4 regions of the Nitrospira marina genome follow, and region 3 is predicted to be linked to each of the others. Evidence: riboswitches for the same ligand, from Rfam matches in the RefSeq annotation. Region 3 holds a riboswitch; each other region holds the start of a gene.
The links. A riboswitch is a leader RNA that binds a small molecule or an ion and turns the genes downstream of it on or off. The one in region 3 is predicted to bind cyclic di-GMP.
Positions count from the first base shown of each region.

Region 1: linked by a shared signal. The riboswitch ahead of LX98_RS07385 (FliA/WhiG family RNA polymerase sigma factor) and the one ahead of LX98_RS04525 (Ig-like domain-containing protein) in region 3 are both predicted to bind cyclic di-GMP.
Region 2: linked by a shared signal. The riboswitch ahead of LX98_RS15045 (Flp family type IVb pilin) and the one ahead of LX98_RS04525 (Ig-like domain-containing protein) in region 3 are both predicted to bind cyclic di-GMP.
Region 4: linked by a shared signal. The riboswitch ahead of LX98_RS14450 (fibronectin type III domain-containing protein) and the one ahead of LX98_RS04525 (Ig-like domain-containing protein) in region 3 are both predicted to bind cyclic di-GMP.

Region 1 is NZ_JCANTH010000001.1:1,805,532-1,807,733, forward strand. Features, by position in the region: gene lptG (LPS export ABC transporter permease LptG) at 1-523, shown strand, start outside; cyclic di-GMP riboswitch class I at 824-914, shown strand; gene LX98_RS07385 (FliA/WhiG family RNA polymerase sigma factor) at 1,000-1,878, shown strand; gene LX98_RS07390 (cell wall hydrolase) at 1,889-2,202, opposite strand, start outside.
Region 2 is NZ_JCANTH010000001.1:3,523,882-3,526,083, forward strand. Features, by position in the region: gene LX98_RS15040 (Flp family type IVb pilin) at 329-532, opposite strand; gene LX98_RS15045 (Flp family type IVb pilin) at 654-824, opposite strand; cyclic di-GMP riboswitch class I at 920-1,000, opposite strand; gene LX98_RS15050 (hypothetical protein) at 1,544-2,202, shown strand, end outside.
Region 3 is NZ_JCANTH010000001.1:1,089,225-1,091,426, reverse strand. Features, by position in the region: gene LX98_RS04530 (hypothetical protein) at 216-365, shown strand; cyclic di-GMP riboswitch class I at 756-837, shown strand; gene LX98_RS04525 (Ig-like domain-containing protein) at 905-2,202, shown strand, end outside.
Region 4 is NZ_JCANTH010000001.1:3,388,062-3,390,263, forward strand. Features, by position in the region: gene LX98_RS14450 (fibronectin type III domain-containing protein) at 570-971, opposite strand; cyclic di-GMP riboswitch class I at 1,048-1,137, opposite strand; gene LX98_RS14455 (hypothetical protein) at 1,774-2,028, opposite strand.

The DNA of each region.
Region 1 (2,202 bases), 720 kb from region 3:
CATTCTTGAAGGAAAATGGGCAACATTTGTCGATGAGGAATGGATAATAGAGCATGCGATTGAGCGAACATTTCAGGATGAAGAACGCATGCAAGTGAATGGTATGACACGGCAGACGTTGTCTCTCTCTCTCACGCCTGATGATTTTCAGAATTGGCTAGCTCAGTCCCCAGAGCATATGTCCTTGTATCAATTGCATGACTATATTCAAGGGTTAATAGAAGATGGTCATAGTCCTCATCGTTTTTTAACTGATTATTGGTCTCGAATTGCGTACTCCCTTGTTCCTCTGGTGATGATATTGTTAGGGATCTCGGTGAGTCTCCGCGGAAGTGGTGTGCGTGAGGTTGGAATAGCTAAAGGGCTTGGGCAAACCCTGGCAATAGGGTTTTTTTTCTGGGCTGCGCATTCGGTAGGCATAGTTTTAGGACGAAATGGAGCGGTGTTGCCGATCATTGGCAGTTGGATTGCCACAGTCATGTTTTCGATCATCGGAATTAATCTTTTTTTAAGGCTAAAATGAGGGATCCACGATTGTCATGAAGAGCACTGGAAGGAATGTGTGATTGAGATTTTGACCATCCGTTCCTGATCACCATTCGTATTGGTTTTTGATGCTGTGCAATGTATGAATTTGTCAAGTTTTCTCATAAACACGCAAGGGATTTTCTTAATTCCCCCTGACTCGGATCCGATAACATTTCCATGGAGATAGAGTCGAAGAGTAGGGGAGATTCCGAAGATCCAAGGCAGACAGTTATTCGGAAAACTTCAAAAACCCACCGCTTACATGAGGTTGTAATTATCGAATAACGAATTCAACAGGTGACAAGGGCAAACTATCCGTGAGGGTAGGGCGCAAAGCCAAGAAACCCTGAGAACGTTGTTGTTTCAGGGTTCGTCTGGTTACCGAACTGTGTTGGTAGATCCATGCGTTCGTTCATGCGCCCATTCCCTGGAATTGGGCGCTTTTTTTGGTCACCCTGGAAAGGCCAAAATATGGACGAAAACGCACAATCTTTCACAGAGACAGTAGTTGGTATTACAGAACTCGACTCGTCTCACCTCGCTTCGGTTAGTCCAAAAAAAGCAGAACATACGGAAGCACAGGTCCAGCTCGATCAGGAACATGTTGCCCGGGTTTTATTAGAGTTTCTCCCGATCATTCGTCGGATGGCTGGAATTATGGCATTCAGGAATCCCTTTTCCCTGGATGTCGAGGATTTGACCAGCGCAGGGGCTATGGGGCTGTTATCAGCCTTGAAGCGCTATGATCCAACACGCGATATTAAATTTCGCACATTTGCCGAATATCGTATTCGTGGCATGATGTTGGATGAAATTCGGTCGATGGATTGGGTGCCTCGCTCTGTTCGATCTCGCCGAGATCAGGTGCGACAAATAGTTGAAGAGCATCTTCAGAAAAATGGGGTGCCACCGACTACACAGGAATTGGCCACGGTGTTGGGCGTACCCATTGAGGAAATAGAAGGAGTGGGCGGGTGTGATCCTCGCTTAATTAGTCTGGATGAGCCGGTTGGGCAGGGAGAAGATGAGTGCACCCTTCGTGATGTTTTGCCGGACGTTAACCATCTGGACCCTTTTGTGGCCTGTGCGGATGCAGAAATGAAAGCGGCACTGTCAGCGGCGCTGCAGACATTATCGGCACGCCAGCAAGAGGTACTTCAATCGTATTATCATGCGGGATTGACGATGAAAGAAATTGGTCGGCAAATGGGTCTGACCGAATCTGGCGTCTGCCGGGTGCATTCCGGTGCCATTCGGCATCTACGCATAGAGTTGAAACGTATTGAGGATGGGGGACCCAGTGCGCCTCGACCCAGGAATTTGCGAAAAACACCCGTTGGCCGTGACTAATTAAACTAAATTAAATTGTGTGCTTATTAAAAAATTCGTGTCCCCCAATTTGTGCCACTTTACGGTTGACCTGAGCCCACCGGGGAGTTTTGACCAGTTGAGGATTATAAAATAGTACAGCCCCATCCACCACTTTGCGCCCGTCTTGTACAACCTTCCAGGCTAATAAACTATCCTGCATGATTCGATTTGTTTGATCAAATTCCACTTCTTCTGGATTACGTCCCATCCATGGTTCAAACTGTTTTGCCCGAAGAACTGTGCCCTTGACCGTGCCATCGCTGTGGTATTTGAGAGCCATTCGGTTCCGAATGACGGCCGCGA
Region 2 (2,202 bases), 2.4 Mb from region 3:
AAACCGTGCCTCTCCCAGGCTAAATGGTTTTGAGGTAGCGACCAGACCGTGTCTCCCAATTACACTAACAGGCAGTTCAAAAGCGATCAGATCCCGCACCAGCCATTGTTAAGGGATCTACAAAGAGTTGAACAACTTAAATGTTGGGAAAACGCAGTCCCCAAGAGCACTGCTGACTGTCTCTCACAGGCAGCGTAGTATTTTTTAATAAGTTAGCCCCCAGCGAGGACGACAAGGTGTATAGGTAGGTCAATGAGGAGTGGGAGTGAGAAACTTTCCGATGGAAATCCCATCAACCTCGCTCACGGGAGGCATGACAAGTATCAATTTAGCTCCCCAACGCTCCGTTGATGATCCCCATGGCGTCCACATACATCGTATTGACCGCGTTTCCCAAGGCAGCCTGAGCCGTTAACACCGTGGCGCCAATAAGTGCGGCCATGAGGCCGTATTCAATAGCTGTCGCGCCCTCCTCATCCTGAAGAAAATGCTTTAACCAGTGATGATAGGGATTCAGGAGTATTGTCTGCATGATGCTGGCCTCCTCTATCATTTTATCTGAACTTCACTCATCACATTCCGCCGAAGCGCCGCCCCGACACGCTGTATCGGGAACGGCACTTCAACATACCTTTGCGGAAAGAAGCTTTTCCTTAGCTGGACGCTACATCACTAGAAATCTGGTTGAACGTATTGCTAAGCGTGGTCCCTACAGCCGTCACGGCCGTGACAATCACTGCGGCAATCAAAGCAGCCAACAAGCCGTACTCAATAGCAGTGGCTCCCTCTTCATCATTCACGAAACGCATTGCTTGGTTAACCATAGCGCATCTCCTTAACGGGCGAAGGTAAATACTTTCGTTACGCCAGACTGCCCGGAAAATTCTGACGCAAACGTTGCCCCTTGGCTCTCCGTGCCTTCGGCAACCCGGCTATCAGGGACCAACCCTGACCCGTGGTTTTGCGCCCACGCCTTTCGACGTGTTCGCCCTTATCGGGAAGGGGCACCCGACCGAACCCATGTTTCATGGTCATGATTAAATGTTCGTAGACCCAAGAAATTTTTCCATTTCGTTTTCTGTGGCTCTTCGTTTTCATGCTTCATTATCGACCTCCACAGGAAAAACTTGCCGAAGATTTTTGAAGAATATCTTTCAAATTGGTTCACAATAGGATGGGTTAACGGACTTTATTGATCAAGGAGGATAGTTTTTATAATACCTTCAAAATTCCCGGAGAGGCATTGCCAAAAAGCTGCGTCTTGCAGCGAACAACATTCAATGAACCTGCAATTCTCCTTTCCACCATCAGGAAGCGCTTGGCGTCTTACCAACTAGCGTTTCTTCAACTAGCAGACAGAATCGGTTTAAGGGTCCCAGAATAAAGACGAGTGTCATGATCTCTCTAGAGAATCCGCGAAAACCCTCAAGCGGAGAAAGCAAAGTCGCAAGGCCTGGGAATTTTAAGGTTCTTCCTGTTCAAACCGAACAACATGGGAAGTCGCATCTTTACTGAATGGCTTCAGAAGGTGACCTTTCCTTTTATGAATCAAAACCCATTTCATCATTTCCTTGAACTTCTCCAATCCGGGCAACAACCAAATGGAGGATTTCCCTATCACTCGGGAGAAAAGTCCAGACCCGATGCAACCGCTTGGGCTGTTTTGGCACTGTCTTCCTATGCCTTCCGTCATGAAAGCTGCAACCGGGGAAGAGCGTATTTAGCTTCCCAACAGGCGAACGACGGACGCGTGACCATTTCTCCCTCACACCCAGAAGCCTCTTGGCCAACACCTCTCGCCATCTTAGCTTGGGAAGGCGACTCCCAGTATCAAGAAACGCAATCACGCGCTGTGGACTATCTGATAGGGTTTACGGGACGACATTTTTCTAATCCCGTCTCATCAATTATTGGACACGACACCGCCATCCGGGGCTGGCCATGGATTGCTGACACCCACAGCTGGGTCGTACCCACGGCTCTCGCCGTCCTGGCCTTGCAGAAGGTGGGGTTAGGCACCCACCCTCGTGCCATAGCCGGGCAACAGATGCTTCTCAATCGTCAATTGCCCAGCGGTGGATGGAATTACGGAAGTACCACCGTCTTCAACCGGGAACTGCGTCCCCTCCCAGAATGCACGGCCATTGCCTTACAGGCGTTGGCCGGGGACACCCCATTTCACACAATTGAACGAAGCCTCCA
Region 3 (2,202 bases):
CTCTTCTTACAGTGCCTCTTCGTCCTTGGGGCGACGACGCCAGCCATTTTCCGCGGCACGAAGGAACTGCTCCTGCCAGTCTCCTACGTCCCTGCCCGTCAGGTCATGCTGCCTGGCGGCTTCCGCCATCGAGGTTTCCCCTTTCAGGATCCGCAAGACAAGGACAGCTCGTCGCTTTGCTGTCCACCGTTCAATTGGTTCTTCCTGGACTATGCATGAATAATCAGGAGTTCATCTTCCGTCAAATGATTCAATTCTTCTTGATTTCGGCAGAGAGCCCCCGCCAGGCACAGGAAACCTTCATCATTGAAGTATTGATTGAACCAACATATTTCGCAGCAGGCGGGTATTTCTCAAAACGCTAAAGACCAGCCGATCCGGTTTTCTTATCTAAACTCCACGTCATTTTCATTTCCAGCATCTTCCCAATTATAGAAAAGAGTTAATATCGTCAAACTTTAACTGGCAGATTCACTCGGTTTTCAATTCACAGAGGGCCCAATGACATCAATATTTTTTCGAATGATAAGGATGTAAATATCAAATGAAAGAATTCAAATTTTTCATAATGTCTATGATCCTTCTATTCGATTACTTTAGTTTATCGTGTTTGCCGTAATACGGTAATGCCCAATGGCATCGCCATCTTCGCTAAAGTTTTTCTTTACTTCTCCGAAATGTCCGGCAGACCGTTTAGAGGTGCGGAAAAAAAGAAGGGAAACAGACATTGATCATTCATAGTTAAAACAATCCTCTTCCCGAAAAGGCACACCTACTGTGAAGTAGGGCCGCAATGCCAGGAGTCAGGTAGTAACGCCTGATTGTCCGGCTACCGAAGGAAGATCTAATCCATAGGGGGAGGAGAAAATGCGGACTTCGGTCCAAACACGACAAGGAGTAGAGTATGATCCGACCAACCACCACCTTGGGTTTTGTAATCGCGCATACGGCACACCTTATGCTTCTCCTCTTCGGCTTGTCTGTTAGCCCCGCGTATTCGGCCTCCTCTGTCCAACTGACCTGGAATGCAAATACCGAATCGGATTTAGCAGGATATAAAATTTACAAACGGACGTTACCTTCTCAAGGTTTTGGACAACCCATATTTTCAGGATTTCCCAATAATCCATCCTCCCCCTCCACAACCGTTTCCGGGCTCAGTGGGGGCACAACCTATGGATTTATTGCAACAGCATTTGATACAGCAGGAAATGAAAGTACCCCGTCCACAGAAGCAACAATTACTCTACCCACAAATACCCCGCCCCCAGATACGACCGCCCCGACGGTCACGCTGACGGCCCCCAGTGCGGGCACCGTTTCCGGTACGGTGACGGTCACCGCCAGCGCCAGCGATAATGTCGGCGTGACCGGCGTCCAATTCCGGCTCCAGGGCGCCAATCTCGGCACCGAAGATACGACCAATCCTTACAGCACCAGCTGGAATACTACCACCGTTCCAAATGGCTCCTATACTCTCACGGCGATCGCCCGCGATGCGGCGGGCAATACAAAAACCGCCGCCTCCGTCACGGTCACCGTGAACAATACCAGCCCACCACCGCCTTCCGGTTCGTCCCTCTTCGTCAATTTTCAACCGTCCAGCTCATCCGTCCCCAGTGGCTATCAAAAAGATGACGGCAGTGTCTACACCAGCAGCCGTGGCTACGGCTGGACCACCTTCGTCAACACCCGCGAGCGGGATGCCCACACCGATCAACGGCTCGACACATTCATTCATTTTGACTCCGGCACCAGTGTGACCTGGAAATACGATCTCCCAAATGGCGACTATCTCGTTTCGCTAGCCAGCGGCGATCCCAGTTATGAGCAAGGCCCACATCATATTACGATCGAAGGCATCACGGCCATTAACAACCAGACGACTGCCAGTAATCAATTCATTACCATCACGAACCATCCCATCACCGTCTCGGATGGGCAATTGAGTCTGCAATTGACTCGGACTTCTTCTACACATACCATCCTGAATTATGTGATGATCACCCCGGCGTCACCCGATACCACGCCCCCGACGGTCACGTTGACGGCCCCCAATGCGGGCACCGTCTCCGGCACGGTGACGGTCACCGCCAGCGCCAGCGATAATGTCGGCGTGACCGGCGTCCAATTCCGGCTCCAGGGCGCCAACCTAGGCGCCGAAGATACGACCAATCCCTATAGCACCAGCTGGAATACCAC
Region 4 (2,202 bases), 2.3 Mb from region 3:
GACCAACTCTTAGATATGGTGCCCTCATCAGTCTGTTAAGTCAATTGCAAGATGAGTTCCCTGATGAGGGATGGACCCTACCATAGGAACCCGCACAAGAAACAGTCCTTCTGGCTTCAGTATAAGTGAAGTATAAGGTTTTTTTCGTAAACTGTTTTTCTAGATGGGGATGAATACCAAAATTACAAGATAAAGTCGATCAAGGTGGGGAAAACAAATAAAACTCTACCGGAAGACTTCAGTGTTAGGTACAGGGATAATACAGGACTTCATGTAAATTTCTTGAGGTCAGTTACTAAAATCTCGACGGAGTGGGACTTGAGAAATGAGACTTCAGGTCATCGACCCTGTCCTCATATCCATTATTTAACGAACGCCGGAGAAGAATTCTTTATAAACAGGACATTTGCAGAACATCCTCGTTCTGCAAATGTCCTTAGAGGTAGGGAGACTTCATTATCACGGAGCCCGCTTCATAAATCCCGGGTGAAAACGGCTTACGACATTTCCGTTGATGCAACCCATCCAAATACAATCTATTTGTAACTATTTTTCCCAGAAAACGAATCTCAATAAACCTTTACATCCTTTGGAGGAGCAGGACGCGCATTAACGATAGGCAAGGTAACACTCACCTGATTTGAAAACGGGCTTTCAATTTTACGAGCCCGGTCGTAAGCTTTTACCGCAAAATAATAGGTTTGACCGGGAGTCAGGCTTGTCACCGTATAAATGGCCTGAGCTCCGACATCTTGAGTCTCCGAATAAGTGCCGCTTGAAGTCCCGTAGGCGACAATGAATCCACCATATTCTGCGGAAGGAGGATTCCAGGCTAGGGTGACTTCTCCCGCCAGTGCATTGGAGGAAAAAAGACAGAGAAAAAGAACAATGGTCCATAATGACCTAAATACGGATCGAAAGGAATGGGTATGGGGGTAGGTAATTTGAGAGAAACCTTGATCGTGTGACATACGAGATCTCCTTTATGCATGTGAGTCATGCCGAGCGAAGCCACTCCGCTCATAATCAAGGAGACTCTGTGGCTTGCCTGGCAACCTGGCAACCCTATCTCAAAATCCGAGACGTAGGCCCATAGCTTTGCGTCCCACCCTTTCAGATGGTTTGTTTTTTTCAGGATACAACCGTTTTTAGGTCTGGATGCTTCATCGGAATCTTTGTCAGATCCTTGAATCGTGGGAAAGAGAAATTCCAATTTCTCAAGAATCCAGGAAGACTGCCAAACCTTATTTACATTAAAACAAAGATAATTGTAGAAAAATGGATCCCATGGATCATGAATCAATCTTTTGCTTAAACAGACGCAATGTATTAACGAACCTCTAATCTGATGAACCTTCACCTGAAGCACAGGAAACCTGGGCAATTTCTCAAAGCCGCCTTGTCAGGAAAATCGACCTCACATGAGTCGGTCCCTAAGGAATCCGTAAAGTAACCCAATTTCTCTGCTCAGGAGGCCAACACGTGCGTTACGATGACTAAAATCAACAGGTCTGTTTATGTTCTCCCCCGTGATTTAATCAAAATCAAGTTTGCGGGCGAGATAAACGCTCTCAAAGAGAGGGCAGGGGATCACTGCTAACGCATCATTGTGATCAGAAGTGCCATCAAGTATTTAACCGGAGGGGACTCGCAATCTACCGCATCGGTGAGTTTCAAACGCCCTGTATTCCTCTTTTTTTTGTTGAGGGGGAATGCAGATAATGCTTTAAAACCTGGTGAATAACTAAACTCAGTGCTATGTAAGGTAGGTTCTTACCATCCAACCAATTGCGAAAACACAAGATAGATCCAGGCGGCACCAAAGATATATGTGATTTCTTTTTCACCAATCCGTTCATAAAACAGACGATACCCCAGAATCGGCACGATGGCTAAGATCAGGGCAGAAAAAAAATGCCCAACCACATCGCCTATGATGGCCCCAATCTCGGAATGCCCAGGTACCGCAAGCAAGATGCTGCCCGCAAGCATAGCTGCCCACCACCATTTCATATTGGCCGTCAGCATATCCATGCTCACATATAAGGGAAAAGGTTTGTCATCACCAGATCATGCCTTCCTAATTGGACTAATTTCAAACTGCTCGAATTTATTTCACCTCTTAAAAGCGGTGCACAATAACTTCCCATTAGAAAAAAAAGGAAATTCCAGCATCAGCGTGACAACTAAGACAACGACCGG